Regions from separate parts of the Ruegeria sp. SAZA006 genome, predicted to be linked through region 1. Evidence: riboswitches for the same ligand, from Rfam matches in the RefSeq annotation. Region 1 holds a riboswitch; each other region holds the start of a gene.
What was found. A riboswitch is a leader RNA that binds a small molecule or an ion and turns the genes downstream of it on or off. The one in region 1 is predicted to bind cobalamin.
Positions count from the first base shown of each region.

Region 1 (7,713 bases):
ACAGCATGTGGACTTCGTCGATGATGTAGATCTTGTAGCGCGCGCTGGCGGCGCGATAGCGCACGCTGTCGATGATCTCGCGGATGTCGCCCACGCCGGTGCGGCTGGCGGCGTCCATTTCCAGCACGTCCACATGGCGACCTTCCATGATGGCCACGCAATGCTCGCACTGGCCGCAGGGTTCGGTCGTTGGGCCGCCATTGCCGTCGGGGCCGATGCAGTTCATGCCCTTGGCGATGATCCGGGCCGTGGTCGTCTTGCCGGTGCCGCGGATGCCGGTCATGATGAAGGCCTGCGCGATCCGGTCCGCCTCGAACGCGTTTTTCAGCGTGCGCACCATGGCATCCTGACCGACCAGGTCGGCAAAGGTTTCCGGGCGGTATTTTCGGGCGAGAACCTGATAGGCGGGGCTGGACTGTGTGGTCATGTCTGCTCTGACGGATTCGTACTGACGATGCAGGGTAGAGTTCCCGGTGCCCCGCGTCCACAGCGCCGGTGCAGGTTTTTCGCTTTGGCGAGCGCGCGGTGTGAGGCATACTGCGCGGATCAAGTTCAATCAGCCAGTTTCGGGGGGAACGTCTGATGACAAATCTTGTGGTTCATGCATTGCAGGTGGGTGGCGGCACGCTGGCCCTGACCTCGGTTCCCGGCGGTGGCGGCGACTATGAAGGAGACCTGGACCTGATTTCAGCCTGGGCGCCGGGGCTGGTGATTTCGATGACAACCCTTGCCGAACTGGTTTCTGTGGGTGCAGGCGAATTGGGCTGTGACATTCATCGGCGCGCCTGTCGGTGGGCGCATCTGCCGGTCGCCGACTTCTCGGCGCCGTCGACCGAGATATCCGGCCGCTGGCCCGAAGTCAGTGCCGCCGCCCGCCATGCGCTGTCGGGCGGCGGGCGGGTACTGGTTCACTGCCGGGGCGGTTGTGGGCGGTCGGGCATGGTTGTTCTGCGCTTGATGATCGAAAGCGGCGAGCAGCCGGAACAGGCCCTGAAACGCCTGCGGGCCGTACGCCCCTGCGCGGTCGAAACCGATGCTCAGATGGACTGGGCCGTCGCCCCGGCGCGCGAGGCACTGGCGACCTGACCTTCAGGCGGTTGCGCGGAACTCGCGCTCGGCCCTGACCACGGGCATGATCGCCGTGGCCTGCAGCATCGCACAGGGTCGATCACCGATGACCTGTGCGGGCAGGGCGTCGCTCTGGTTGTCAAACAGCATGTCGGCATAGGTTTCAAGACAGTCGGACGGGGTATCGGCGGCCGCTCCGCAATACACGCGGATCCGTTCGGGACGTGCATCGAACCGCGCCGTGCAGCCATGTTCGCAATGGGCCAGTTCGCTGCTGCCTTCCACTTGGAAGTCGGGGGATGTAGCGGCCTGCGCCGTCGCCATTGCCTGCGCGATTGCCCGTGCCATGCGCGCCAATGCCGGGCAGGTCTTTCCGGTGCGCTGGCAGATGGTTGCCGCGAATTCATGGGTATCGGTCTTCCAAATCATGTTGCGCCCTCCGCGCGCTGGGCGGGGTGGATTTGGACAGACGCCGGTTTCAAGGCCAGACCCTGCCCGGACACCCCGTCCGAGTTTCGGTTTCACGTGTGATGGCAGGTCTCCTGACTTGCGGGTCTTTGCTTTGCCGACCTTCCCAACCTTTCGGTCAGTGGTATTTCGGCATCGCTCTCCGCCTACAGTTGCGGGGGCAGTCGCGGCCTTGGTCCGCTCCGGAGTTCCGGGTTGGACCGCACCGTGTTCCCTTTTCATCCCGGACCGAAACGGTACGGGAACCATCCCCTCATCGCTAGCGGTGTATCCGGGATCGAGTCAAGACGGTTTCAGCCCGGTTGCCGGAGTGTGTCCCAAGGGAACAGATCAGGCAGTCTGCGCAGCACATTCGAATCCCTGCGGGCACGCGCCAATTGCCAGCCGCCCTGCATTACGATGAACAGGGTGTCCGCAGCATTTTCAGGGTCGGAAACTCCGAACCGCGCGGCGTGGTTTCGAACTTCGATGATCCAGCTTTCATACAGACGGTCGGCATGTTCCCGAAACGCGCGGTTGTCGGGGCTTTCGAACAGGGTGGCGGCGATGGGGCAGGTCTCCCACTGGGCCGAGGTGTCGAATAGCTTCGCGATTTTGTGGCACAGGGTGGTGACCCCGTCGCGAAAACCCGCGGCGTCGTCGAATGCCGCAGCGATCATGTTCAACATCCCGTCCGAGGCCCAACTGGCCGCCGCCAGGGCCAGATCCGGCTTGCCCTTTGGAAAATGGTGATACAGCGAACCCTTGGGGGCCTGCGCTTCGGCCAGCAATTCCGCCAGACCGACACCGTTATAGCCCGAGCGCTGGAACAGTTTGGCGGCAGTCACGATCAGGCGATCTTTGGTGTTTGGTGGACGTTGGGTCATGCAGGCCGAATATTGACAGCCCTAGACCAAATGGTCCAGACACAAAGTATTAGACCGATCGGTCCAGAGTGTTTGGAGGCAAAGATGTTGGATTCGCAGCACGCGGTTGACGTGGAAGACTTTCAGTTTCCGTCGGGCCAGACCCAGCTGGCGGCGCGGCTTTACGCTCCGGCGGTCGAGCCGCAAACCGTTGTTGTGCTGAACGGCGCAACAGGAGTGCCACGTGACTACTATCAGCACTTTGCTCGCTGGCTGGCCGCCGAGCGCGGTATGGCTTGCCTGACATATGATTACCGGGATTTCGAGCATTCGCTGACAGGGCGGCTGAAAGACTCGAAGGCCACGATGGCGGACTGGGCGCTGATCGACATGCCCGCAGCGCGTGCCGAGATGCGCCGTCGATACCCGCAGGCAAAACTGTGGGTGATCGGGCATTCGGTCGGTGGAATGCTGGGTCCGCTGCAACCGGAAATCGAACAGATCGACCGGATGATCTGTGTGTGCGCAGGTTTGGTGACGGTGGCCGATCACCCGTGGCCCTACAAGGGCTTGGCGACTTTGTTCTGGTATGGCCATGTGCCACCTCTGGTGCATCTGCTGGGGTACCTGCCAGGGAAACTACTGGGATTCGGAGCCGACTTGCCGGCTGGCGTCTATTGGCAATGGCGCAAGTGGTGCACATCGCCCACCAGCTATCTGCCCGAATTGGGAGACACGCTTCCCCAAGCGGATTGGAGCCGGGCGAACGCCACGGTGGATATCATTGCGTTTGAGGATGACCAGACAGTGCCACCACCCGCCGTCTGGCGGCTGGCTGAACTCTATGGTCCGACCGCCCGTCGGCACTTGTTGGAGCCCAAGGATTTCGGACTGTCCGAAATCGGTCATATCGGCGCCTTCGCCCGCCGCAGCAGTGCCGTTTGGCCGCGATTGATCGCCTGACCCGCCCGTAAGCGCGGTTTTCAGGAACAACGACGAAATGCAGAGGTTGGATTGACCCGGCCGAATACGCGGCGCGGCGTCAAGTGAGAGGTTGGACATCGACCCAAGCGGGGCTCGTTGTGGCTGCTTCCTTCCGGACCTGACCAGGTTGGCGAGGCGCTTGCCCGCGCCAACCTCTCGACCGCCGATATAGGCATCACGCAGCCGCTTGGCAACCCGTCACAAAGACAGGCGTATCCGAAGAAACCCGCGCGCGTCCTGCCCGTCGGTGGTGGCTGCAAAGTGGTCCAGCTCGTGCAGGTAGTTCGCTGCGCTTGGCCCGGTCTTCAGAATCACGGACCGGCCCGCCTGCGGAACAAAGGAAAAGCTTTGGGCGGTGTTTTCCAACGGATCCGGACCCAATCGTCCCGCCAGGTAGTCGCGCAAGATACCCTGGAGGCTCAGCGGCGGCACCGGGATCAGGCGAGCCGGGTCTGGGACGGGAAAGTTGCCGCCGCCATTGGCTCGGTAGCTGTTTGATGCAACGACGAATTGTTCATCCGGATCGACGGGGCGGCCCTGAAAGGCAAGATCGCGCAGGCGGGAATGGGACGTGTCGATCAACTGGCCGCTTAATTCATATCGTGCGGGCTGGGTCAGATCGAACCTGTAGGTCACCCCATGCAGCACGTCGAAATTGTGCCCGGTGCCTTCGGGGTTGATCAGAACCTGCTCGTCGCTGTCGCCAAGTTGGGAAAACTGGGCAGCCGACATCTCCAGCCACTCGGCGATCTGGCGGCCATCCAGCAGCATGGCGGCCAGTTGGTTTGGGAACACATGCAAGTCCGAGACATGCCGTACGGTGACATCGCCAGCCGGAACTTCGGTGTAGTGCCGTGGTCCGGCCCGGCCTCCGAATTTCGAAGGTGCGGCTGCGGACAGAACTGGGAGGGTTTCAAAGGCCGTTCCGGCCAGAACCGGTCGCAGGGCTGCCGCCTGTGCTGCGGCGACCAAATTCAGCCCCTGATCCACCCCGCAAAAGGTGAAATAGCTGTGCAGGGTACGATTGATCCGGCCCACCGGCTGGGCAGCGGCTTTGCGGGTCGCCTTGTGGGCGGCGGCAAAAAGTTCGACCATCTCAGGGTCTTCAGGAACGACCCGAGCGCCGGTTTCAGCCCCGCCCGGGCAGATCGCGCGCAGATGCGCGCTGTGACCAACAATTTTCGCTTCTCCCGCGGCGTTCATAGCAAGCGTGAGGTCGATCACCCCCAAATGCGACCCCGCTGATCCGGGCATGACCACGGGTCTGGCCTGCTGCGGGTTACCATCGCTTGGGTCGGGCAGTGTCAGGTGCGTGTGTCCGGCCACGATTGCATCAATACCGTCCAGAGCAGAAAGCTGTGTGACCACATTTTCCGACATCGGCGCGGCGTCGGGCTCGCCTAGGCCGGAATGTGCAAGGGCCACAATCAGGTCACAGCCCTGACGACGCAAATTCTCCGCCATCCGGCGCGCCGTGGCGACGGCATCCTCGGCTGCAACCTGGCCTTCCAATTGTGGTGCTTCCCACTTCACCGTCTGCGGCGGCAGGATCGAGAAAACGCCAATTCGGACAGGAATGCTTTGGCCGTTGGCGTGGACATGACGGGTCAGGATGGCCTGTTTCTGCCAAGGCGCAACCCCGGTCAGACACCGCATGTTGCTGCACAAAACCGGGCAAGGTGCCCGAGAAACGATCCGGCCCAGAGCTGGCAGACCAAAGCCGAAATCGTGGTTCCCCAGCGCAATTGCGTCGTAGCCCAAGCGCCCAAAGGCTGACATCAACGGGTGGGTCGCGTCGGTCTGCGCGACCGCCCAGTCACCCAGAAGTGTCCCCTGAAGGGAATCGCCGTTGTCGAACAACAGGACAGTTGCATTCGCCTCTTCCGCCTCTTGACGTGCAGAGCGGATCAAACTGGCGGTTCGGGTGAAGCCCACACTTGGTTCCGGCCGGTCCGCATAATAGTCGAAACTGCTCAGATTCATGTGCAGATCGGTCGTTGCAAGAATCCGGATGTGCGCGGTTTTCAAGTGGGGATGTGCCTGAAGCAGGGAGGATTTCAGAGCCAATTTTCTTCTTTTAGGTGCTGTTGTGCATACGTTTTCACTTAAAGGTAGAATACAGGTAATCGTCAGGGCTTCCATGCGTCCTTTGCGACAACGATGCTTTTTGCGAGTGTGAATTCCCATTGCACCAGTGCCCAAGTCGTGGCAGCCCTTGTGCAAATTCCAAAGGGACAGGCATGAAACGGGCGGAAAGCGTGACATTTGGCGGCTCTGGACTGGACCGGGCGGCGCAGATCCGTACCGATGCCAGAGCTTTGGAGGCAGCACGGTCCGATACCACGGCGCGGTGCATCCTGATGTGGCGGGGCAAACCGCTGGTCATGGGCGAAGCGTTGGACCAGTTGGCCTTGGTTCCGATGGACCACGATCTGGTTACGAACGGACCCGGCGGGGCGATCGACCAACCGATCTTGCTGGGGCGCAGTGATGCGGGTGCGCCGCTGTTTGCAATGGACATTTCGAATTGGTCTGCCGACGGGTTGGACCTGTCGGGCGTTGGAGCGTTCGTGGACCGAACCGAACAACAGCATCCGGGGCTGCCCGTGGGCCACGTGTTCGCCGAGCTTCGTCGGATCATGACCCGGCTGTCGGCCCGGGACGCCGAATTGGCAGCCACCGCCAAGGCCGTGATCGGCTGGCACGAGACGCACAGGTTTTGCGCGCGCTGCGGCAACCCGACCAACATTTCACAGGCCGGGTGGCAACGGCTGTGCCCGGCCTGTGGCGGGCAGCACTTTCCACGCACCGATCCGGTGGTGATCATGTTGGTCACGCATGGTGATTCTGTCCTGATGGGCAGATCTCCGGGGTGGCCCGACGGTATGTATTCACTGCTGGCCGGTTTCGTCGAACCGGGCGAAACCCTTGAGGCCGCCGTGCGACGCGAGGTCATTGAGGAGGCCGGAGTTCCGGTCGGACCCGTCAGCTATCTGGCAAGTCAACCCTGGCCATTTCCGTCGTCGCTGATGTTCGGGTGTGCAGCGCAGGCGCTGTCCCGCGAGATCACGATCGACCCGGTCGAGATCGAGGACGCGATGTGGGTCACCAAATCCGAGATGATGCAGGCTTTTGCAGGCGAGCACCCCAAGCTTCTGCCGGCGCGGAAGGGGGCAATCGCGCATTTTCTTTTGCGTAACTGGCTTGCAGATACGCTGGACTGACGAAACACTAACACCCTGACCGAGCAGAAAAGGCCGACATGCAGGTTTCAGCACGCGAAGATATCCAGGCGCCGATCGATGCGGTGTTCGACATGGTCGCGGATTTCGAACGGTTCGAGCGCATGGCGATGCGCCGCGGTGTCGAGGTTCGACGCACCGTCGAGATGCCGGGTCACTGGGTCGGGTCGTGCTGGGAAGCCGATATCATGATCCGTGGCAAGCCTCGCCACGTCGCGGTCGAGGTGGCCGAGTTCGATCGCCCCACAGCCATGCGGTTTCGATCGACCAGCAAGGGGATGAACGGCCTGACCACGATTGATTTTCTGTCGCTGTCGCAAAAGCAGACGCGGCTGAGCATCGAGATGTCACTGGCGGCCAAGACCTTGCCTGCGCGTCTGCTTCTGCAGTCGTTGAAGCTGGGCAAGGCCAGATTCCGACGCCAGTTCCAGATGCGACTGAGCGACTTTGCGCGCGAAATGGAAGAACGCTATCTGCACGGGGCTTGAGAGCCGGCGTTTGACCGGCCTCAAGCAGTCCCAAGCCGATTGCGCGTAGGCGCAGACTAACCGCGTGGTCGAGCAGCGGGGTACACGCCGAGCACTTCGACATTCGTGGTGAAATGCTGCAGTTCATCCATCGCGAGCTGCACGTTGCGGTCTTCCGGGTGGCCGACGATGTCCGCGTAGAACTGAGTCGCCGTGAACGAGCCATCAACCATGTAGCTTTCCAGCTTGGTCATGTTGATGCCGTTGGTGGCAAAACCGCCCATGGCCTTGTACAGCGCCGCCGGAATGTTCCGGACCTGGAACACGAAGCTGGTGATCATCCCGTGCTCGCCACGGCGGCTGCGGTCGTCCTCGCGCGACATCACCAGAAAGCGGGTCGTGTTGTCGTCGCTGTCTTCGATGTGGCGCGCCAGCAGTTCAAGGCCGTATATTTCGCCAGCCAGTTCGCTGGCCAGGGCCGCCGAATGTTTCTCACCCGCTTCCGAGACCTCACGCGCCGCACGGGCGTTGTCAGGGCTGACCCGCCCGCGGATGCCATGGGCCTTCAGGAAGCTTGCGCATTGCGGCAACAGCACCAGATGCGAATGGGCTTCGGTGATATCTTCGAGTTTTGCGCCC
Region 1 is NZ_JBXWSO010000016.1:493,748-501,460, forward strand. It holds gene AC2FNZ_RS17600 (DNA polymerase III subunit gamma/tau) at 1-427, opposite strand, end outside; gene AC2FNZ_RS17605 (protein-tyrosine phosphatase family protein) at 583-1,086, shown strand; gene AC2FNZ_RS17610 (hypothetical protein) at 1,090-1,497, opposite strand; cobalamin riboswitch at 1,584-1,801, opposite strand; gene AC2FNZ_RS17615 (TetR/AcrR family transcriptional regulator) at 1,830-2,363, opposite strand; gene AC2FNZ_RS17620 (alpha/beta hydrolase family protein) at 2,487-3,344, shown strand; RNA gene ffs (signal recognition particle sRNA small type) at 3,426-3,524, opposite strand; gene AC2FNZ_RS17630 (bifunctional 2',3'-cyclic-nucleotide 2'-phosphodiesterase/3'-nucleotidase) at 3,564-5,432, opposite strand; gene nudC (NAD(+) diphosphatase) at 5,606-6,589, shown strand; gene AC2FNZ_RS17640 (SRPBCC family protein) at 6,628-7,095, shown strand; gene AC2FNZ_RS17645 (prephenate dehydratase) at 7,152-7,713, opposite strand, start outside.

Region 2 (7,713 bases), on a different contig from region 1:
CGGTAAGATGCGCCTGAGCGTCCATGCTGCGCCAGACCGCCACCGGAATTTTCACCGTCGCGTCGAAATACCTGGAGAAATGGTAGTAGAGCAGCGACGAGGTGGAAAACGTTCCGCTTGTACCCTTTTGGTTCATGGTGGATTTGAATTTGGCCACTCTGCCCTTGGCCAGTTCTTTTGCCGACTTGCCCTCTTTGCAAGCGTTTCTCTCAAACTCGGAACGGTTCCCCACGTAGGGTCCTTCCGAAATATCGTAGACGGCCATTCCTGGGCTGGTGCTCCAGGTTTTGGGGCAAATGGCAATTTCGGGGGCATAGAAATCAATCTCGCAATAGGCTGTCTCTTCCTCAAGATCGCGTTTTTGATACGCGCCCGTTGGGACTTTTTCGATCCGAATGCAGCGTTCCGTAACACCATTGGGACTATCAAATGTCGTGGCTTCTCCACGAACATCGTCGCTCGCCCACAAGGCAGTGGGTGCAATTAAAGCCAGTGACCCCAGAAGATTGAACCTCATTTAGATAGTCCTCCCGATATCATTTGGGGCAAATCGCGGCCTGTTGTTCGGCGGAGATCTTCAAACTGGGGTCGACACTGAAGTTTGAGAATTTCGAGTCAATCCACTGGTCACACCCGCCCGAACATGGGGCACCGTTTCGGGCATCATTCCAATATTCCTTGGCCCTTTCTTCCGTCCAACCACAAAACTGAACAAGTGCCATTGCCGACAATGCGCCTGAGGAATGAACGCCCCACATACAGTGCACCAGGACAGGACCCTTTCCAGGATTCTCAATCACCTCGTGTATGGTGGCCATGACAGTGCTAGGTCGGGACGATCTGGCGCTCTGATAGTCAAAGGCTCCGTTCCCACAGCTGGTGCGGCCGTATTCGGTGTTCTTGCCGAAATCCGCGTAAAACCCGGTTGAAAACCCTTCATCGCAAAGTGTTTCGCGCTGAGCGTCACTCAGACCCGTTCGACCCTTGTCGCCGCCCTTGAAGCCAGAGCGATACAAAACCCCGCTTAGGACTGGGCGAAAGAAAGCGACGCCATCGACGCCTCCATCGCTGCCCTTGGAGAGCATCTGGCTGTTGCTTGGGCCACCGTTTCGACTGGTGACGTCAGAATTCGCCGCGGTTGCCAGAACACCGATGAATATGAGGGACGTCAAAAACCGCATGCGTATTCCTTTCTGTTTTCAGCCAGCGATGCTCACGCTTTTCCTGCCGGCAGTCCCGCCGAGAGGCGCGTTCACGGTAACCAGGTCAGATCGGCGGTTGGCTTGCCGCCCTGAAGCCTTAGATCGGCCACACCAGATTGATGATAAAGACCACCACGAAGTAGGCCAGAACAACTTTCCAGTTCCATTGGTGTTTGTTTTCTTCGTTGATCACGCCGGCCGATTTCAAGGCCAGGTTGGTGATGATCAAGGCGACAACGGTTATCGCCGCATGTGCCAGGTCGAAATGCAAGTTGAAGCTCCTTTTTGAAGATTTGGGATTGATGAATGCGTGTCAGCAGTCACCTGACGGCAGCATCGCTACGTCCGAGTATCTTCCCTCAGATGTCGTGATCCGAGCACAGGCACCGGTCTCCTTGTTGAACCAGTACGAGGTCAGCCCTTCGCTTCGGATGAGTTCAAACCCGAGACTTTGAATGCCCATTTCAGCCTGACCCGCTCTTGCGCCTTCAAATGACGACAGATCGCTGGAACTGCCCACGGTTGGTGCACTTGCTTCCACTGATCCGCCACTTTCACCGCATCCTGCAAGCACAGAGACACTGACCGCGCCGATCACCAATAGGATCTTGGAGTTCATCTGCTTTCCTATTTTTTGGAAATGCGTTTCATGGTTTCGGGGCGATCCCCTATTCAATTCCAAAAATGACGTTGTAGTCGACGGCAGAGTTGCTGCGGTTGATGACCTCGACAACATGATCTCCGGATTGCCAAAGCTGTCCGCGATACTCCTTGTCCGCAGACATCAATCCCAACAATTCAGACCCATCGGGGTTGCGAATGACGTAGTCCAAAGAGCCATTTTGCGGAGCAACTCGGACGTAAAGAAACTGTTCGTTTTTTGCGCCAAGAACGTATTGCTGCGATGCGCCTGGCGCGAGTTGGCCGACGAGCTCGGCGCCGGTGGACCCGGCATCGAATTTGACGCGCTGGCTACCTGTAGACCCGGAAGCGCCGTCCATGGCTCCGCCACCATCATCCATCGCCTCGACAACCGACATCTCGCCGATGCTTCCATCCTTGTACGCAATGCAACGCCAAAGTGTTCCGCCCGCGTCACGCAGCATGACGAGCGTGCCGGCTTCCGAGAATTGTGAGCTTTCGATCGTGCCGGATTGACCGTCCGGTCCACCGACCTGCCGCAGATGGTCGATACACGCGTCGTCGGCGTCTGACATGGCCAGGGCGGCTGTTCCGCTGATCGCAAGGGCGGGAGTTAGAAGGTTCAAAAAACTGCGTTTCATAAGCAGGTCCTCTGTCGGTCTATCGTAAATGTTATGTTTCCGGTGAGCAGAAACCTCACTGCGCTTCCCGCAACTCTGCCAGAAACTCGTCGCAAGCCTGTGCGCTGCCGACGATCTCGTCAGTCGTTTCAATTCCTTGCAATGACGCCATTTCGGAATTCACGCGATTGAGGATCTGATCTGCTTGCTCGGCGGTGATCAGGTTCTCGGCCTGGGCTCCCTTCAATGTGGTGCACACACCGGCGGACAAGCCTGTCGCAACGCCGACACCCATCGCGGCCCCGCCGCCCAAGGTCATCGCTCCAACCACGCCGAGGATGAGCCCGATCACAAGCCCCAAGATCACTTTTCCCATGTTTTCCTCCAATTTTGCGGGAAAGAGTTCCGCCTTCATTCCTGGCGCAAACCGCGTGCCCATCTGCATATCAAAACCAGTGCCAACAGGTTGAGCACCGGTGCAGTTGCCGCGAGCCACGGTTTGGCGGACTCTGAGAAAAGGTCCACGGCAAGTACCCAGGGCAGTCCCAGCGGCAAAAGGAACACGCCGGACAACGGGTCTCGTTCCTGTCCGAACCAGCCAAAGGTACCGGTCAGGAACGCAAACAACGCCAACAGGTAAAGGGTCGCAAACGCGATGATGGTTATTCTGCAGACCATGCCGGACCTCAGAGTATCAAGCCAGCGCTGCGCAGCCGACTCCGGCTACGCATCAAACGGGTCAAAGTGCGCCTTCGTCGCCGAGGAACTCAATACCGGCTGTCGCGCCGTCACTGTAAGCAATACAATTCCACGGAGCCCGATCCTCGCCAACCCCAACGGTGACTTGTGTTCCAGCCTCGCTGAACGCGGATGAGAGCACGACCACCTGCGAATTGTTGGTTGTTTTGGCCACGTCTCGCAGACACGCCTGTTGAGCGGGTGTCAGTTCGGCAGGTGCGCTTGACGTGCTCGTATCGTCACAGGCCGCTAGTAGTGCGAAACACGTCGCGCCTGAAATCATCATGACTTTGTTAATCACTTTCTTCTCCTCTTGGGTTTGTCGATACATGTGGAATAGGTGGCCTCTTTTTCGCGCGCTCACGTCTATGCAGTCATTCGAGCATACCCCGGTCTGGTAATTCCCGTTCCAAAAAAGACTGTCGCCAATGACGTGGCTGGCAGACAGGATTTCTGCTGATCCCCGGGACCGTGAACAAAGCGTGCTGACGCAATGACGTCACGGGCAAAAGCCGGTGCGAACTTTCGAGGGAGGGATCGTACATTAAGTCCGGGCACCGCGTCCTCCCAACGCTGATCTTCGTGAAATGCCTTCCGACCGCCAGCACTCACTCCAGCAGTCGGAAGGGCCCGACTAAACGGGCGACGGCGACAACAACGGAGGTAAAAATAAAGTTGTGTCGAATTCGTATGTTTGAATCAATTACAGGATAAATCAATGATTTTTCCGCGCGTAAATTTTTGTACGTTTGCCGACGATAGGATTCTGCATTCAAAGGGAAAAGGCGAGGCCGCTCACGGAGACTTTGCAATCTACCCGCTTGCGCCGCTGCATCTCCGGACCTTCCGGGCTATCCGAATCCACTTGGTTGAAACACCGTAGTTCGCCGCACGGCCTATCGCTCAGCTGGTGCTGAACGGGCGCTTGGATTCCTCGATCACGCGCCCACCCAGAACGTCGTTGACAGTGCAACCCGATTCATGGATGAGATTGGTGCTGATGGTTCCCGATCGTTTTGGCGGTCGGGTAAAAGGGAATACGGTGCGGCGCCGTTCTGACGCCAATTCCGTGACTGCCCCCGCAACTGTAGGCGGTGTGCGACCCCCGGATGCCACTGGGCCGATAGGTCTGGGAAGGCGGGGCAAGCCATACACCGCGAGTCAGGAGACCTGCCATCATCAAACGCAACTCAACCCGGGCGGGGTGTCCCGGAAGGAGGCCAAGATGGCATTTTCGGCTTACGCCGCTGACATGACTGGTTCCCTGTCCGGCCCGCGATTTCGCGGAGGGCGAAATGAACCGACAATCAACACATCACATCTCGGTTTGCCTATCTTGCCGATCCAAGGGTGCAGCCGTGCGCCCCGGGCCTGACCTGATCGGACGATTGTGCGCCGCGCTGGGCGAAGACGACGGTTTGGCAGCTTTTGACGTTTCCGGTGCCGCCTGCATTGTCGGGTGCAACCGGCCCTGTACCGTCGCCTATCACGCGCCGGGCAAGGCATCTTACCTGTTTGGCGGCCTTACGTCTGAAGAGACCGAGGCATTGGTGGAATCCGCCCGGCTCTACGAGCAGTTGCGCGATGGATGGTGCAGCTCGGTCGACCGCCTGGCCGGGCTTCGCCATGCGACGCTGGCCCGCATTCCAGCCGCGATGGCTGCGTCTTCGGAAGATGCGGATTGTGCCTCATGAGCACGCCTTTGCTGTCGGTGGATGCCGTCACCTGGGCGCCGCGAAAACGAGCGCCGTTGGTTCTGCACGAGACCAGTTTTTCGCTGATGCGCGGGCAGGTCATGGGGGTTGTGGGGCCGAACGGTGCCGGCAAGACCACTCTTCTCCGGATGATCTACGGCTATCACCGTCCGTCCTCGGGCGACATGCTGGTGGACGGCGTGTCCGTGAAAAGAATGGCCCCCCGGGCGCTGGCGCGCCAGGTTGCCGCCGTGCTGCAGGAGCAGCCCTCGGATTTTGCGCTGACCGTGCGCGACATCGTGGCGCTGGGGCGGGTGCCGCACCGGTTGGGCCTGTCCACGCCCGGCAGTCGTGACCATCAGATCATCGAATCCGCGCTGCACCGAATGGATCTGCAAGGGTTTACCGATCGTGGGCTGGCCACTCTATCCGGCGGCGAGCGGCAGCGCGTGATGGTCGCCCGCGCCCTTGCCCAAGAGCCCCGGATTCTTGTGCTGGACGAGCCTACCAACCACCTGGACATCCGCCACCAGCTTGAGGTGTTGCGGCTGATCCGGGACCTCGACCTGACGATCGTCACCTCGCTGCACGACCTGAACCTGGCCGCCGATGTCTGCGACCGTGTTCTGGTTCTGAAGAACGGTCGACCCTGCGGCTTTGGCCCACCCCAGACAGTGCTGAGTGACAGGCTGGTCTCTGAGACGTTCGATGTCACCGCCCGGCAAGAGCAGCTCAGCCTCAGTCACAAACCTCAACTGACCTATCAACTCCCCAATCCCCAACCAGAAGGAAGCTTGAAATGAAACCGACCACCCTAGCCCTGGGCCTGGCTTTGGTGGCCAATACCGCGATCGCGGAAACCACCGTGCAAAGTTGCAATCGAACCGTCACCTTTGACGAACCGCCCAAGGCGGCGATCTCGAACGACGTGAACCTGACGGAAATGATGCTGGTGCTGGGCCTTGCCGACCGGATGGTGGGATATACCGGCATTTCCGGCTGGAAGACGTTGGACGAGGACATGCGCGCCGGAGTGCAGCAACTGCCCGAACTGTCAGCCAAGTATCCCAGCAAAGAGGTGCTGGTCGGCGCGGATGCCGATTTCTATTTCGCAGGCTGGAACTACGGGATGAAAGTGGGTGGCGAGGTGACGCCGGAGACGCTCGAGCCTTTCGGGATCAAAGTCTACGAACTGACTGAAAGCTGCATCCATATTGGCGACAAACCCAAAGCCAGCATGGGTGACATGTACAACGATCTGCTGAATCTCGGTCGTATCTTCGGTGTCGAAGAGAGGGCGCAAAAGCTGGTCCAGGGATACAAGGCCGAACTTGCTGAGATCACCTCCGGCCTGAATCCTTCGGACGAACCGCTGCGTGTCTTTGTCTATGACAGCGGCGAGGATACGCCGTTCACAGCCGGCCGCTATGCCATGCCGACCGCTCTGATCGAGGCCGCAGGCGGCGTCAACATCATGGGTGATTTCGAGAAAAGCTGGGCGACCGTCACCTGGGAGGAAGTCGTCGATCGCAACCCCGAAGTCATTGTGATCGTCAATTATGGCGACGTCACCGCCGAGCAGAAGCGGGGCTTCATGGTCAATAATCCTGCATTTGCAGATCTGGACGCGGTCAAGAACGATCGTTTCGTGGTTCTGGAATATGTCGAGGCCACACCCGGGCCGCGCAACATCAAGGCGGTTCGGAAGCTCGCCCATGGCTTTTGGGGCCCGGCTGCCTTGGTCGGCAACTAAATGCGCGTAGTGCAGGCGCGCCGGGTACTACCGCTCTGGGCAGCGATGCTGGTGGGGCTGGTCGTGTTGGTCGTGTCCTTGTCCTTTGCGATCTCGGTGGGGGCCATTTCGGTGCCCACCAAGACCGTCTGGGGAGTTTTGCTGCACGAAACCGGCCTATCCTCGGGCGAGCCGACATGGTCAAAGGGCCGCGCCGCGATTGTCTGGGAAATCCGTTTTCCGCGCGCCCTGCTTGCCGTCATGGTCGGGGCCGGACTAGCGATTGTCGGGGCCACCCTCCAGGCGGTCACAAGAAACCCGCTGGCCGATCCCCACCTGCTGGGCATATCGGCCGGCGGCGCGTTTGGAGCCATACTTGCCTTGTTGCATACCGGCTTGTTTCTGGGACTTCTCACCGTGCCGGTCATGGCGTTTCTGGGTGCCTTGACGGCCACGCTGACGGTCCTGAGCGTTGCCCGCTGGGCCGGCGCCACAAGCGCGGATCGCCTGGTCCTGACCGGTGTGGCGGTGTCCTTCGTCATCATGGCTGGCGCCAACATTCTGATTTTCCTCGGCGACCCCAAGGCGGCTCATACGGCCGTGTTCTGGATGTTGGGCGGGTTAGGGTTGGCTCAGTGGTCATACCTGATCTACCCGCTGGCGATCCTGCTGCCATGCAGCACCTGGTTATGGCTTCAGGCCGCCAGGCTGAACGCGATGACCATCGGGGATGAGACTGCAAGCTCGCTGGGCATTGCAGTGGCGCGGTTTCGTCTTGGTGTCTTTGCAGCTGGCGCGCTGATCACCGGAGTCATGGTGGCCTTCTCGGGCATGATCGGCTTCGTCGGTCTGATGGTTCCGCATATCGTGCGGTTCCTTGTTGGCGGAGACTACCGACGCGTCGTCCCTCTGTCAGCAATTCTGGGTGGTTTGTTTCTGCTATGGGCGGATGTGGTCGCCAGAACCGCAATGGCCCCCGAGGACATCCCCGTTGGCGTGGTCACGGGTCTTTTGGGAGGGGTCTTCTTTATACTGTTGTTGAAACGCTGAGTGTTCGAGGCCCGTCGGCGGATCATCTGCCAAAC
Region 2 is NZ_JBXWSO010000003.1:210,088-217,800, reverse strand. It holds gene AC2FNZ_RS02030 (hypothetical protein) at 1-517, opposite strand, end outside; gene AC2FNZ_RS02025 (hypothetical protein) at 537-1,181, opposite strand; gene AC2FNZ_RS02020 (hypothetical protein) at 1,300-1,473, opposite strand; gene AC2FNZ_RS02015 (hypothetical protein) at 1,516-1,821, opposite strand; gene AC2FNZ_RS02010 (hypothetical protein) at 1,871-2,485, opposite strand; gene AC2FNZ_RS02005 (hypothetical protein) at 2,541-2,960, opposite strand; gene AC2FNZ_RS02000 (hypothetical protein) at 3,204-3,503, opposite strand; cobalamin riboswitch at 4,187-4,394, shown strand; gene AC2FNZ_RS01995 (DUF1636 family protein) at 4,498-4,896, shown strand; gene AC2FNZ_RS01990 (ABC transporter ATP-binding protein) at 4,893-5,699, shown strand; gene AC2FNZ_RS01985 (ABC transporter substrate-binding protein) at 5,696-6,649, shown strand; gene AC2FNZ_RS01980 (FecCD family ABC transporter permease) at 6,650-7,678, shown strand.
Region 2: it holds a riboswitch for cobalamin, as region 1 does, so the genes downstream of both, AC2FNZ_RS01995 (DUF1636 family protein) here and AC2FNZ_RS17610 (hypothetical protein) in region 1, are expected to answer to the same signal.

Region 3 (7,713 bases), on a different contig from region 1:
TCCAGCAGGCAGCGCCCGTTTCCCAGATCGATCAGGTCGCCAGCATAGGCCACTTCGCGACTGGCATCCGGCACGAAGTTCTCGCGCTGGACCTTCAGCATTGAATCGATGATCGGGAATTTGGTGACATCAGAGGGCCTGACCTGAGTGTCTACCATCGTGTGGCGTCGGGCTGCGAAATCCGTCATGTGACCGCTCGTATATTTCCCATGGTTGCTCGGCTTTTGCCACATCCGATCCCGCCCGGCAACGGCCAGCCCGGCAAAAATTGCAGGCCGCGACAAAAGTTGCCACTACGCTGACCGACCATCCAACGCCATGGCCGGCGGAATTTTCAGCAACCCTCTGGACGTTGTTCTGGAAAGCTGCTAGAACCGCGTCTGCACCACGTCAAGTAATTGAAATTGCTTGAAAAGGCGAGTTGGCGGAGTGGTGACGCAGCGGATTGCAAATCCGTGTACACCGGTTCGATTCCGGTACTCGCCTCCAACTTTCTTGCCTCGCACTGCATCGCTGTTCTCTGGTCCTAATAATAATCGACTGGAACAGAATGTTGATACGAAACGCCAAAATACGTGCGGAGATGGTTAGCGGAGCCGAGCTAACCAGTAACAATCGGGCAAGGGTTATGTCAGCGCAGGGGCACCACCTACGCACTCGATCCATGCAAGACACCTCCGAAACCGCGCGTTTGCGCTGACCGTCCGATCAGACCGCGCTTCTACCTTGCGGAATCACCTCGTACCCCGGCTCTTCCGGTTCATCGTCCTGCATCTCGGCCGGAAAACCGGGCGCGGTAATGCTCAGCCCGGTTGCATCCTCGAGCCGCCGAATGATGTTGGGCGACAGCTCGCGCTCGCCATAGCGGGCAATGGCGTCGTCGAATATCTTGATCATCAGGGGGTTCATCTCCAACGGCACGCCGGCGCGGTCGGCGACCTCCTGGAACAGGCCGATATCCTTTTTCACCAGATCCATGGTGAAGGAAATATCGCGCGAGCCGTTCAGGATCACCTGGCTTTCGGTCTCATGCACGAAGGACGTGCCGGACGAGATCTTGATCGCCTCGTAGGTCGTGTTCAGGTCCATCCCGGCGGCCTTGGCGGTCACCAGCGCCTCGGCGCAGGTAATCAGGTTGGCAGTGGCCAGATAGTTGGTCAGCACCTTCAGAACCGAGGCCGTGCCCAGATCGCCGGTATGCAGAATGCGCCGGCCCATCGTCGTCAGGAACGGCAGAATCCGCTCGAACGTTGCCCGGTCACAGCCCGCGAAGATCGAGATATTGCCCGTGGCCGCCCGGTGGCACCCGCCCGAAACCGGGCAGTCCACCGCCGCCCCGCCGCGCTCGATCACCATGGTCCCCAGGCGTTTGACCTCGGCCTCGTCAGTGGTGGACATCTCCATCCAGATCTTGCCGCGGGTCACCTCGGGCAGCATCTGCTGCATCACCGCGTCCGAGGCAGCGGGCGACGGCAGGCAGGTGATGACCGCATCGCAATCGCGCATCATCTGCGCCGGGCTTTCACCGGCCTTAGCGCCCTTGGCGGAGAACTCCGCCACAAGATCGGGGTTAAGGTCGTATACCGTCAGGTCGATACCGTTGCGCAGCAGCGACCCCGACAGCTTGCCCCCCACATTGCCCAAACCGATGAACCCGACCTTCATGTTCTGCCCTCCTGCAGGCGCAATTTCGTTGGCCCGAGTATTTCCGTTGCCCACCGACAAAAGAAACGAATAAAAAGTCAGTTTAGATGCAAAAAATTTTGGTGCTGAATGGACCGCCTGCCCAATCCGGCGTGGTTGCGCAGCTTCGAGGCCGCTGCCCGCCACCTGAATTTCACAACCGCCGCGCAGGAACTGGGCCTGACGCAAACGGCGGTGTCGCTGCATATCCGCTCGCTCGAGGCGGACCTCGGGCAGCCGCTTTTTGCCCGCAACGCACGACACCTGTCGCTGACCGAGCTGGGCCAGTCCTACGCGCTGACCGTGCGCCGGGCGTTGTCGGATATCGCACTGTCCACCAACAGCCTGTTCGGCCCCGCCTCGCGGCAGGCGCTGACCATCCGGGCGGCGATATCGTCGATGACCTACTGGATCGCGGCCGAGCTGCCCGCGTTCAGCGCGCAGCACCCCGAGATCCCGGTGCGGCTGGTGTCGCACATCTGGAACGACTCGGCCGCGCCTGCCGATGTGGACGTGGAAATCCGGCTGGGCCATGGCGACTGGCCCGGTGTTGCGGCGGACCGGCTGTGCTCGGAACGGCTGGTGCCCGTCTGCCGGGCGCAGGACACGGCGCCAGATCTGCGCAACGGCCCGTTGATCCACATTCTGGGGTACGAGGACAACTGGGCGCGGTACGCCGAGGCCACGAGCATCGACCTGCCCGACCGCCCCGCGCGCCATTCGGCGGATACGACCGTCACGGCGCTGCAACTGGTGATGGCCGGCGCGGGCTATGCCACCGTTCTGGAGCGGTTCGCGCTCAACGCCATCGCGCAGGGCACGCCGATGCGGGTTGCGGGGCCAGCGATTCCCTTTGCCCAGTCGCACTACCTGATCCGCAGCGTCAGCGCGGCGCCTCCGTCCATCCCCGCCCAGTTGTTCCTCGCGTGGTTGCGCGACCGATTGGCCGGTGATGCCGCGGATTGACCCCGGCAAGTCGCTTTTTCGATCCGACGCAAAGCACTTGCCCCTGCGCGCTTGACAACCCCCCTGCCCGTACCGCATGTCGCTTGCGTTGGTGTCTGTGCAAGCAGATGAAAAGGGAATGCGTCAGCGGTTTTCCGTCAAACGCAGCCGCCCCCGCGACCGTGAACGGAGAGGGTGCCCAAATGCCACTGGCCGCAGGCCGGGAAGGCGGGACATCCGACAGAGCACCGCTCTGACATCCGCAAGCCGGGAGACCTGCCAACGCCCGAAGACAAACCGGACGGGGTGTTCCGGTGTCGGGCCCATGTCCGCAACGTGGCCCGCGCATACCCCGTCCCCCGACAACCGAGTGATGGGGATGAGAGACGTGACCGAGACCACACCAGTCGAGCTGCTGGTCTGCACCACCTGCCGACGCGGGCTGCCCATCGAGGACGACGCCCAGCGCCCCGGCACGCTGCTGCACAAGGCGCTGGCCGCCGCCGACCTGCCCGAAGGCATCACTCTGAAGCCGGTCGAATGCCTGTCGAACTGCGATCAGGGCTGCTCGATCGTTCTGCGCGGCGGGCCGTCGCGCTGGACCTTCGTCTATGAGAACCTCAACGAATCCGACCATGTCGAGATCATCGTCGAAGGCGCCACCAAGTACCTGGCCGCCGATGATGGCCTTGTGAAATGGCGCGACCGCCCTGAACATTTCCGCAAGAACTGCGCCGCCCGCATTCCCCCGATTGGAGCCTGAGCATGAGCACCCTCGAAAAACTTCCCGTCACCGTCATCACCGGCTTTCTCGGCTCGGGCAAGACCACGCTGATCCGCCACCTGATGCAGAACCCGCAGGGCAAGCGGCTGGCGGTGGTCGTCAACGAATTCGGCGATGTGGGCGTCGATGGCGAAATCCTGAAAAGCTGCGCCATCCCCGATTGCCCGGCGGAGAACATCATGGAACTGGCCAATGGCTGCATCTGCTGCACCGTGGCCGATGACTTCATCCCCACGATCGAGGCGCTGATGGCGCTGGACCCGCGTCCCGATCACATCCTGATCGAAACCAGCGGTCTGGCCCTGCCGAAACCGCTTCTCAAGGCGTTCGACTGGCCCGATATCCGTTCCAAGATCACAGTGGACGGCGTGATCGCGCTGGCCGATGCCGAGGCCGTGGCCGCAGGCCGCTTCGCGCCCAATGTCGAGGCGGTGGACGCCCAGCGCATGGCCGATGACTCGATCGACCACGAAACGCCCCTGTCCGAAGTGTTCGAAGATCAGATCTCGTGCGCCGACATCATCCTGCTGACCAAGCCCGACCTGGCCGGCCCCGAAGGCGTGGCCAAGGCGCGCGAGGTCATCGCCTCCGAGGCGCCCCGCCCCCTGCCCGTGGTCGAAGTGGCCGAGGGTACGGTGGACGTGCGCGTGGTGCTGGGGCTGGAGGCCGCAGCCGAAGACGACATGGACGCCCGCCCCTCGCATCACGACGGCCATGACGACCATGAACATGACGACTTCGAAAGCATCGTAGTCGAACTGCCCGAACAGACCGACCCGGCGCAGCTGGTCGCCAATATCGAACGTCTGGCGAACGAACTGAACATCCTGCGGGTCAAGGGCTATGCCGCCGTTCAGGGCAAGCCGATGCGCCTGCTGGTTCAGGCGGTCGGCGCGCGGGTCCGGCACCAGTATGACCGCCCGTGGAAACCGGACGAGGAGCGCCGCTCGCGCCTTGTGGTCATCGCCGAGCATGACGACATCGACGAATCCGCGATCCGCAGCATCCTGACGGGCGTCACCGAGGCCGCCGAGTAAGCACCGATGCACGTCGTCTTCCGCGAAAGCCACGGGCTCGAGGAAACCGAGACCCCGACCGATCTGGGCCAGAGCCCGGCGGATCTGGTGGTGCTGTCCTTTTCGGACAGCGATCTGGGTGCTTTCGCGGCCGGCTGGCATCGCGGCGGCGGGCCCGAGGGGCGGATGCCCTCGTTGCGGCTGGCCAACCTGACGGCGCTGAAACATCCGCTGTCGGTCGATACCTATGTCGAACAGACGCTTCAGGGCGCCAAGGGCATCCTGATCCGGCTGATCGGCGGCGTGCCCTATTGGTCCTACGGGTTGCAACAGGTGCTGGCGCTGGCGCAGGCCAAGGGCATCGCGCTGGCCGTGCTGCCCGCCGACGGGCGCGAGGATACGCGGCTGGACGACTATTCCACCCTGCCGGTCTCGACCCTGCGGCGGCTGGCGCATCTGTGCGACACCGGCGGCGAAGTGGCAGCCCAGGCGGCTCTGGCGCAGATGGCGCTGGCGGCGGGGCTCTATGCCGGGCCGGTGATGGGGGCCAAGACCCTGCCCGATTGCGGCGCGTGGTGCCCGGATCGCGGTGTGATCGCACCCGAGGACGCATTCACGGGCGAAGGTCGGCGCATCATCATAACCTTCTACCGCGCCTACCTGACCTCAGCCGATACCGCGCCGGTCGCGGCGCTGATCCGGGAAATCCGCGCGCGGGGTCATCAGGCGGTGGGGCTATTCGCACCCTCGCTCAAGGTGCCTGCGGCGGCGCAATGGCTGGCCGAGAATATCCCCGCGATGACGCCCTCGGCGATCATCAATGCCACCTCGTTTTCGGGCAAAGGCGCGTCGGGCACATCGCCCTTGGACGTGGCGGGCGTGCCGGTGTTTCAGGTCGCGCTGGCCACTTCGCGCCGCAAGGCGTGGGCCGAGGCCGAACGCGGCCTGTCGCCTGCCGATCTGGCCATGCATGTGGTGCTGCCCGAAGTGGACGGGCGCATCTCGGCCGGTGTCGCCTCGTTCAAGGAACCGGGCAAGCGCGACCCGCATCTGGAATATTCCCGCTTTGCCCACCGGCCCGAGCCCGACCGGATCACCGCCATCGTCGACCGGGCGATGGCCTGGGTGGACCTGGCCGAGAAACCAAAGGCGCAACAGGTGCCCGCGCTGGTCCTGTCCACCTATCCCGGCAAGGACTGGCAGATGGCCCATGCGGTGGGGCTGGACGCGCTGGCCTCGGCCGAGGCGATGCTGTCCGACCTGCAGGGCGCGGGGTATGACACCGCCCCCGCCGAACCGATTGCCGAGACTCTGCTGGACGCCCGGATTTCCTGGCCGGTCTCGGCCTACCGCGCGGCGCAGGCACAACTGCCCGAGGCGTTGCGCGCCGATTTGGAAACCGTCTGGGGCGCCCCCGAGGACGACCCGACCTGCGCCGATGGAGCCTTCCACTTCACCGCCTTGCGGCGCGGCAAGGCACTGGTGGCGCTGCAGCCCGAACGCGGCACGCCCGAACTGCGCGACGACGAATATCACGACCTGTCGCGCACGCCCCGGCACGGCTATGTGGCCTTCTACCTGTGGCTTCGGCACGGGTTGGGCGCGGATGCGCTGATCCATATCGGCGCCCATGGCACGCTGGAATGGCTGCCGGGCAAATCGGTGGCGCTCTCGGCGGAATGCTGGCCCGAGGCGCTGATCGGCGATCTGCCGGTGATCTACCCGTTCATCGTGAACGACCCGGGCGAGGCCGCGCAGGCCAAGCGCCGGATCGGGGCCGTCACGCTGGGCCACATCCCGCCGCCGATGAAACAGAGCAGCACGCCCGACCGCATGGTGCGGCTGGAATCACTGCTGGACGAGTTCTCGAACGCAGACGGGCTGGACCCCAAGCGGCGCGACCGGCTGCAAGCTGATATCCGGGATGAGGCGCAGGCCATCGGGCTCGAGTCCGATCTGGGGCTGGATCAGGCCACCAGCACCGCCGAGGCGATCACCCGCATCGACCGCTTCGTCTGCGACATCAAGGAAAGCCAGTTCGGCGACGGCCTGCATGTCTTTGGCCGCGCGCCGCAGGTCGCCGGCAATTTCGACACCGCCGCCTCGGCGCAGGCCGAACGCGCAGCCCTGCTGGACGCGTTGGCCGGCAAGCGGATCGAGGCCGGCCCGTCGGGCTCACCCTATCGCGGGCGCACCGACGTGCTGCCCACGGGCCGCAACCTGTTCACCACCGATCCGCGCTCCGTCCCCACCCGCGCGGCCTATGCGCAGGGCGTGAAACTGGCCGAAGAGCTTGTGCGCCGCCACCTGCAGGAGGAAGGCGATTACCCCAAGGGCCTGATCGTCGATCTGTGGGGCTCGGCCACGATGCGCACGGCGGGCGAGGAATTCGCCATGACGCTGCACCTGCTGGGCGTCAAACCGGTCTGGGATCCGGGGTCGGAGCGCGTGAGCGGGATCGAGGTTCTTCCGATCACTGACCTGGAGCGCCCGCGGCTGGACGTGACCTTGCGCGTCTCGGGCCTGTTCCGCGACGTGTTCCCGACCCTGTCGGCCCTGTTCGGTCAGGCGGTCCGGGCGCTGTCCGAGCGCGACGAGGCGCCAGACTGGAACCCCTACGCCGGCCACCCCCCCGCCGCCCGCGTCTATGGCCCGGCGCCGGGCAGCTACGGGCTGAACATGACCCACCTGTCGGAGACCTATACCGACGAGGCCCGCGCGCAGGCCGGTCAGGCCTGGCTGGACGCCAGCGCCTTTGCCTTCGAGGGCCAGCACATCGCACACGACCCCGACGGGATCACCCAGCGCGTGGCGCAGGCCGACAGTTTCGTGCACCTGCAGGACCTGACTGAAACCGACCTTTTGCTAGCGAACGACTATGCCACGCATGAGGCCGGATTTGCCGCTGCCAAAAAGCTGACCGGCGGGCAGGCGCAGTTGTATCATCTGGACAATACCCGCCCTGAAACGCCCCACGCGCGCACCTTGCCTGAAGAAATCAGTCGCGTGGTCCACGCCCGCGCCGCCAATCCCGACTGGATCGCCGGGATGCGGCGCCACGGTTTCCGCGGCGCGGCCGAGATCGCGGCGACGCTGGATCACATGGCCTCGTTCGCACATCTGTCAGGCAGCGTCGCCCCGCATTTGTTCGACCTCTACCACGATGCCACCCTGGGCAACCCCGTGGTGGAGGCGTTTTTGCAGCAAGCCAACCCGCAGGCCCATCAGGCCATGCAGGACAGGTTCCGCGCACTTTATGAGGCCGGGTTGTGGAACACCCGCCGC
Region 3 is NZ_JBXWSO010000004.1:309,139-316,851, reverse strand. It holds gene AC2FNZ_RS04220 (protein-L-isoaspartate O-methyltransferase family protein) at 1-188, opposite strand, end outside; tRNA gene AC2FNZ_RS04215 (tRNA-Cys) at 416-489, shown strand; gene AC2FNZ_RS04210 (NAD(P)-dependent oxidoreductase) at 709-1,665, opposite strand; gene AC2FNZ_RS04205 (LysR family transcriptional regulator) at 1,774-2,649, shown strand; cobalamin riboswitch at 2,722-2,926, shown strand; gene AC2FNZ_RS04200 (DUF1636 family protein) at 3,008-3,391, shown strand; gene cobW (cobalamin biosynthesis protein CobW) at 3,394-4,449, shown strand; gene cobN (cobaltochelatase subunit CobN) at 4,456-7,713, shown strand, end outside.
Region 3: it holds a riboswitch for cobalamin, as region 1 does, so the genes downstream of both, AC2FNZ_RS04200 (DUF1636 family protein) here and AC2FNZ_RS17610 (hypothetical protein) in region 1, are expected to answer to the same signal.

Region 4 (7,713 bases), on a different contig from region 1:
GACGCTGGCCATCCACCTGTCGATCGGCAATCTGGACAAGGTGGTGGCCGACCTGACCCCCGCCTACGGCGCCGATTGCCCCGTGGCCGTGGTGTACCGCGCAAGCTGGCCGGACGAGCGGATCATTCGCGCCAAGCTGGGCACGTTGAAGGACTCGCTGGACGAGAGCATCTCGCGCACCGCGCTGATCCTGGTCGGGCCGGCGCTGGCCGGTGAAGGCTTCGACGAAAGCTGTCTGTATTCCAAGACTTATGACCGTCGCTATCGCCCGCAAAGCGCCGACAGCCCGTGGTCAAGCTGGAGTCACGGCGATGACTAACCCGCCAGGACTGCTGATTTCGGCCCCATCCTCGGGGACGGGCAAGACCACTGTGATGCTGGGCCTGTTGCGCGCGCTGGCCGAGGACGGGCTGACGGTGCAGCCCTTCAAGAGCGGTCCCGACTACATCGATCCGGCCTTTCACCGGGCGGCGGCAGGGCGAGCCTCGTTCAACCTGGACAGTTGGGCTATGGGCGCGCCGTTGCTGGGCGCGATTGCGGCGCAGGCCAAAGGCGCCGACATCGTGGTGGCCGAAGGGTCAATGGGCCTGTTCGACGGGGTCGCCAAGCCGGGAGAGCTGGGCCATGGGTCCAGCGCCGAGACCGCGCTGCGCATGGGCTGGCCGGTGGTTCTGGTGTTGGATGTGGGCGGTCAGGCGCAATCGGCCGCCGCAACGGCGCTGGGGTTCCGGATGTACAACCCCGACCTGCCCTTTGCCGGCGTGATTCTGAACCGCTGCGCCAGCCCGCGCCACGAACGCCTGACCCGTCTGGGGATGGAGCGCGCGGGCCTGCCGGTTCTGGGCGTGCTGCCCCGGCGCGGCGACCTGACCCTGCCCGAGCGGCATCTGGGTTTGATCCAAGCGGTCGAGCACCCCGATCTGGAAAGCGCAATTGCCGGCTACGCGGCCTTTCTGCGCGAGCATGTGGACCTGGAGTCGATCAAGCAGGCGGCCTCGTCGGGCCCCGCGGGGCCGTCGTCGGCCGCGCTGCCGCACCCTCCGGCGCAACGGATCGCGCTGGCCCAAGACGCGGCGTTTTCCTTTACCTATCCGCATCTTCTGGAAGGCTGGCGGGCGGCCGGGGCCGAGATCCCGCCGTTTTCTCCGCTGGCGGACGAGGCGCCGGCCCCGGATGCCGATCTGGTCTGGTTGCCCGGCGGGTACCCCGAACTGCACGCCGGAACCCTGGCTGCGGCAGAGCGGTTCCTGACCGGCTTGCGCAAACATGCTGAAACGCGGCCCGTGCATGGCGAATGCGGTGGCTACATGGCCCTGGGCGAAGGGCTGATCGACAAGGACGGCACCCGCCACCGGATGGCCGGGCTGCTGGGCCTCGTCACTTCGTACGAGAAGCGCAAATTCAACCTCGGCTATCGCCGGGCCGAGTTGCTGGCCGACATGCCCGGGTTCTCGGCCGGGACCGCGCTGCGAGGGCACGAGTTCCACTATTCCTCGATCGTCGAGCAGCCCGATGCGCCCCTGGCACGGGTTTTTGACGCCGAAGGTGCCGAAGGCCCACAGACCGGATCGCGCCGCGGGCATGTCACCGGTACGTTCTTCCATCTGATCGCAGAGGCCAGCGCATGAGCGGTTTCGTTTCCTTCATCGGCTCCGGCCCCGGCGACCCGGAGTTGTTGACCCTCAAGGCCGTGGACCGGCTGCAAAAGGCCGACGCGGTTCTGTTCGACGACCTCAGCAGCGGGCCGATCCTGAGCCATGCGCGCAAGGACGCCGACCTTGTGGGCGTGGGCAAGCGCGCCGGGCGGCCCTCGCCCAAGCAGGACCATGTCAGCCGCCTGCTGGTGGAGTACGCCCAGACCGGCCAAAGGATCGTGCGGCTGAAGTCGGGCGATGGCGGCCTGTTCGGGCGGCTCGAGGAGGAGCTGGTGGCCCTGCGCGCCGCCGGCATCGCATACGAGATCATACCGGGCATCCCCTCGGCCATTGCGGCGGCTGCGGCGGCGGGCATCCCGCTGACCCGCCGGCTGACCGCGCGGCGGGTGCAATTCGTCACCGGCCACGATGTCAGCGGCAAGCTGCCCGAGGATCTGAACCTGCCCGCGCTGGCCGACCCGGGCGCGACGACGGTGGTGTTCATGGGCAAACGCACCTTTCCCCTGCTGGCGCAGGCGCTGCACGCGCATGGGCTGCCGCTGGATACCCCTGCGCTGATGGCCGAGTCGGTCTCGACGCCAGAGCAATCGCTGCACCGGTCCACCGTCGGTGCCCTGGCCGAGCGCCTGGGCTCCGAGATCGGTACCGCGCCGGCGCTGATCCTTTATGGTCCGCTGGCGGAGAGCGACGATGATTGATCTGGTCTTGATCGGGATCGGTACCGGCAACCCAGACCACGTGACCTTTCAGGGCGCGCAGGCGATCCGCACGGCCGATCTGATCCTGATCCCGCGCAAGGGCGCCAACAAGGCCGATCTGGCCGGCGTGCGCGAGGAAATCATCCGCAAGGTCACCGACACACCGCCCCAAATCGCCTATTTCGACATCCCCGAACGCCGGTCGCAGGATGGCTACCTGCGCGGCGTGGATGAATGGCACGACGCAATCGCCCTACGCTGGCAGGAGGCGATGGCCCGGCACCCCGAGGCGCGCACCGTCGCCCTGCTGATCTGGGGCGACCCGTCGCTCTATGACAGCTCGCTGCGAATCGCGGCGCGGCTGGACCCGCAGCCGAACACCAAGGTGATCCCCGGCATCACGGCGCTGCAGGCGCTGACGGCGGCCCATGCCATGCCGATCAACGAGATCGGCGCGCCCTATCTGGTCACCACCGGCCGGCGCCTCCGCGACGAGGGTTGGCCCAGCGATGCGGATACGGTTGCGGTGATGCTCGATGGCGAATGTTCGTTCCAGACTTTGGACATGGCCGATTTTGACATCTGGTGGGGGGCGTACGTGGGTATGTCCGAGCAGATCCTGATCAAAGGTCCGCTGGCGAATGTGGCCGACGAGATTCTCCGCACCCGCGCCGAGGCCCGCGCCCGGCACGGGTGGATCATGGACATCTACATTCTGAAAAAGCGCGGGAATTGATGCGAAAGGTCGCAAATGGCGATTGCGCCACAGCGGCATTCACGTCTAAATGGACGGGTCTGGTCCTGCCGGAGACATCCGGATGCTAAGAGGGAATTTGGTGCGGCCTGCGCGCAGGTCAAATCCAAAGCCGCCCCCGCGACTGTAAGCGGTGAGCCCTGTTCAACCAGCCACTCCCGATCCGTTCGGGGGGAAGGCGAACAGAGGCGCTGACCCGCAAGCCAGGAGACCTGCCAGGCGAACAATGAAACACCGGCCGTCGGGTGCGGCGGCACAGGAGGACAGAAAATGACGACACAAACGCAAACCGCATCAATGGCACGCGCTGGCATTCTTTCGGCAGTGTTCGCGGCAGCCCTGGGCCTGGGGATCATCACTCTGGCGGGTCACGTTCAGGCATCGGCGCTGCATGACGCCGCGCATGACGTGCGCCACGCAACCGGCTTCCCCTGCCACTAAACCAATGTTCAGTCGCATTCTGACCAGCGCGTTGTTCGCTGGTGCTGCAGCCGGGTTGATCGTCGCCCTGCTGCAGTTGGTATTCGTGCAGCCCGTATTGCTGCATGCTGAACTGTATGAATCCGGAGAGCTGGTGCATTTCGGAGCCGAAGCCGTCTCGGCCCATCCCGAGCTGCCGGGCATGTTCTCGGACCTGACCCGCGACGGGCTGAGCGTGGTGTTCACGATGCTGACCTATACCGGCTATGCGCTGGTTCTGGTCGCCCTGATGTCGCTGGCCGAAGCCCAGGGCCACCCGGTTGACGGGCGCACGGGCGTGCTGTGGGGCCTTGCCGGTTTCATCGCCTTTCACCTGGCGCCGGGCTTCACCCTGGCCCCCGAGGTTCCGGGCGTTGCCGCAGCCGATGTGTTTGCGCGGCAGATCTGGTGGTGGGCAACCGTCGCGACTGCTGGTGTGGCCATGTGGCTGATCGCCTTTGGTGGTAACATCGTCAGCTATCTGGGTGCGGCCGTGCTGTTGCTGGCCCCGCACCTGATCGGCGCGCCGGAACCCGACGTGTTCACCGGGCCGGTTCCGACCGAGATCGGGGCCCTGTTCGCCGCACGCGCCTTCGGAGTGGGCCTTGCGGCCTGGGTGCTGCTGGGTTCGTTTGCCGGGTATTTCTGGCAAAGTGAGGGCAAGCGCGTCGAAGCCGCGGCCTGATCCCCAAAATCCCACGACCCGCCGGCGCCCAACCGGCGGGTCATTTGCTTTTCAAGGAAACAAGATGACACGCTCGCTTGCTCTTTTTGCGATCGGTCTGGTCTTTGGCGGGGGTGCCGGGTTCGTGCTGGCTGCAGCCAACGGCGTCACCTTCGACGGCCACGACCATTCCGACCCCGCTCAACATGGCGGCCACCACGTCGAGGCCATGGCCCATGACCATAGCACCGCCATCAACCTGCCCGCCGGACCGGACGCGCCGGGGCTGGAGATCGCCGTCACCCCCGACCCGATGGCGGGTTGGAACCTGCATGTGATGCCAAAAAACTTCCGCTTCTCGCCTGAGAATGCCTCATTGACGGACAAGCCCGGCGAAGGCCATGCGCATGTCTATGTGAACGGCGTCAAGCTGGCGCGGCTTTATGGCAACTGGATGCACATCCCAGACCTGCCCAAGGGCGAAGCCACCATCGAGGTCTCGCTGAACGCCAACAGCCACAGCCCGCTGGCCGTGGATGGGGTGCCGGTCAGCGCGTCCGTCACGGTTCAGGTGGACTGAAACGCGGGGATCCGCGCCCGCAGACACAAGCGAAGCCGCCCGCACGGCCGGGCGTCTTCGATCCAGCCGTTCGGGCTGTTCAGAATGGTCCGACAGGTCGCCGCAATGTCATTGGCATCGGCAACCGGATCGATCCCTGAAAACACGTAAGACGCCAGGCTTTCCCCCTGCATCGCCACCACGGTCGGCTCGTCGCAACCGCTGAAACAGGCGTGCTCGGCGATCTCGACCTGCCCGTCCAGCCCCGCAGCGCGCAGGGCGCCCAATACCGCCTGTCGCTCGGCCGGCTGGTCGCGCTCGCCCGCGCAGCTGCTGCAGATCAAAACACGCATGCCCCTCGCCTGCCTTTTCCGTTTCACACTGTCGCTTGTGCGGGTTTCGCACCCCCGGCGCAAGCCCGCCGCCCACGATATTGTGACTGTACGCAGCCGGGATTTCGGGAAGACTCGGGCCACCCATGACTTGGAGAGCCCGCGATGAAACATCTTGTGTTTTTCCTCGGCCTGCTGGCGCTTCCCGCGCTGGCGGCCGATATCGAACCCCGGCCGGGTTGGGCCGTCCACCCGACGACCAAGACCCATGACGCGCTGGTGGCCGACACGATCGCAGCGGTCAAGGCGAACGGGATGGCCGTGGTCACCCAGGCCGGTCCGACCAAGGCCGCCGCCGCGCGCGGCATCACCATTCCGGGCAACCGGGTGATCGGCGTCTTCAACAACGACTACGCGGTGCGGGTTCTGGAACAATCGGTGCCCGCGATGATCGAGGCGCCGATCCGCCTGTACGTCACGGAAAACGAGGACGGGACCGCGACGCTGTCCTACAAGACACCCAGCCTTGTCTTTGCCCCCTACACCGGAGGCTCCGACACCTTGCCCGCGATCGCCGCAGAGTTGGACGCCAAATTCGCCGCCATCGCCGATTTGGCTGTCAAATAGTCACACTGACGTGATGCGGCTTGCGCCGGCCCGGAACCTCCGCAATCTGCTGCGCAACGGAACTTACGGAGCTTGTTCGATGCAGGACCTGTCCCCCCGCGCTGCGGACCTTTTGGCGCAACGGCTGTACGAGGCCGGGTGCCGCCACGCCTTCGGCATGCCCGGAGGCGAGGTGTTGACCCTGGTCGATGCGCTGGAACAGGCCGGGATCACCTTTCACCTGACCAAGCACGAAAACTCGGCCGGATTCATGGCCGAGGCGGTGCATCACCGCGATGGCGCGCCGGCGATTCTGGTTGCGACTCTGGGTCCTGGGGCCATGAACGGCATCAATGTCGTGGCCAACGCGCTGCAGGACCGGGTGCCGATGATCGTGCTGACCGGCTGCGTCGATGCCGACGAGGCGCTGACCTACACCCATCAGGTCATGGATCATGCGCAGGTCTATCGCTCGATCACCAAGGGTACGTTCACCCTGACGGCCAAGGGCGCCGACATCATCGCCGACAAGGCCGTGTCGCTTGCCACGCAGCCGCGACCGGGGCCGGTGCATATCGACGTACCGATCTCGGTCGCCGATACACGGGTGTCGGTCGCCAAGCGCCGACGGCTGACCCGGGCCGCCCGCGTCGCACCCGAGGGCACATGCCTCGAGAAGGCCCGCCGCTGGGTGGCCGAGGCCGAGCGTCCGCTGGCGATCATCGGGCTGGACGTGCTGTATGACGACTCGCGCAGCGTGGTGCGCGCGTTTCTGGAACATTTCGGCATCCCGTTCGTCACGACCTACAAGGCCAAGGGCGTGGTGCCCGAGGATCACCCGCTGTGCCTAGGTGGCGCGGGCCTGTCGCCCCTTGCCGACACGCAGCTTGTACCGTTGGTCGAACAGGCCGACCTGATCCTGTGCCTGGGCTACGACCCGATCGAAATGCGCCCCGGCTGGCGCGAGATCTGGGACCCGGACGAGAAACGGGTGATCGACATCTCGGCCGTGGTGAATGACCACTACATGCACCAGGCGGGGCTGAACCTGGTGGCCGATACCGGCGCCACGCTCGAGGCGATCGCCAAGGGCAACCCCGCCCGACCGACCTGGCCCCAAGGCCAACCGGCGCAGGTCAAGGCAGCGCTGGCGTCGGCCTTTCCCCCCGATGACGACTGGGGCCCCGCCGCCGTGATCGCCGAGGCCCGCGACACCCTGCCCCCTGAAACACTGGCCACCGCAGACAGCGGCGCGCACCGCATCCTCCTTAGCCAGATGTGGCAGTGCCTGGAGCCGCGCGACCTGATCCAGTCTTCGGCGCTGTGCACGATGGGTTGCGCTGTTCCGATGGCGATTGGCCTGAAACTGGCCGAACCCGACCGCCCGGTAATCAGCTTTTCCGGCGATGCCGGATTCCTGATGGTGGCCGGTGAGTTGTCGACCGCCGCAGAAATGGGTGGAAACCCGATCTTTCTGGTCTTTGTCGATGCCAGCCTGGCGCTGATCGAGCTGAAACAGCGCCAGCGCCAGATGGGCAATCGGGGCGTCGATTTCGACCGGCATGACTTTGCAGCGATGGGCCGGGCGTTCGGCGGCCACGGCCACACCGTGCGCAACCGCGCCGAACTGCGCGCGGCGCTGAAGGCCGCGATGGCCGCCGACACGTTCACCGTGATCGCCGCCGAGATCGACCGCGGAGGCTATGATGGCTGTATCTGAAGGGCCGCTGAAGGGCGTCAAGGTTCTGGATCTGTCGCGCATTCTGGCCGGGCCGACCTGCACGCAGCTGCTGGGCGATCTGGGCGCCAGCGTGATCAAGGTGGAAAACCCGGCAACCGGTGGCGACGACACCCGCCAATGGGGGCCGCCCTATGTCACCGATGCGGATGGCAACCCGACCGACTTGAGCGCCTATTTCATGGCCGCGAACCGCAACAAGAAGTCCGTCGCCATCGATATCGCCACGCCCGAAGGGCAGGCACAAA
Region 4 is NZ_JBXWSO010000004.1:295,406-303,118, reverse strand. It holds gene cobM (precorrin-4 C(11)-methyltransferase) at 1-319, shown strand, start outside; gene AC2FNZ_RS04145 (cobyrinic acid a,c-diamide synthase CobB) at 312-1,628, shown strand; gene cobA (uroporphyrinogen-III C-methyltransferase) at 1,625-2,353, shown strand; gene cobF (precorrin-6A synthase (deacetylating)) at 2,346-3,089, shown strand; cobalamin riboswitch at 3,133-3,341, shown strand; gene AC2FNZ_RS04130 (CbtB domain-containing protein) at 3,378-3,548, shown strand; gene AC2FNZ_RS04125 (CbtA family protein) at 3,553-4,251, shown strand; gene AC2FNZ_RS04120 (hypothetical protein) at 4,316-4,810, shown strand; gene AC2FNZ_RS04115 (DUF1636 family protein) at 4,798-5,142, opposite strand; gene AC2FNZ_RS04110 (DUF302 domain-containing protein) at 5,287-5,748, shown strand; gene AC2FNZ_RS04105 (thiamine pyrophosphate-binding protein) at 5,828-7,447, shown strand; gene AC2FNZ_RS04100 (CaiB/BaiF CoA transferase family protein) at 7,434-7,713, shown strand, end outside.
Region 4: it holds a riboswitch for cobalamin, as region 1 does, so the genes downstream of both, AC2FNZ_RS04130 (CbtB domain-containing protein) here and AC2FNZ_RS17610 (hypothetical protein) in region 1, are expected to answer to the same signal.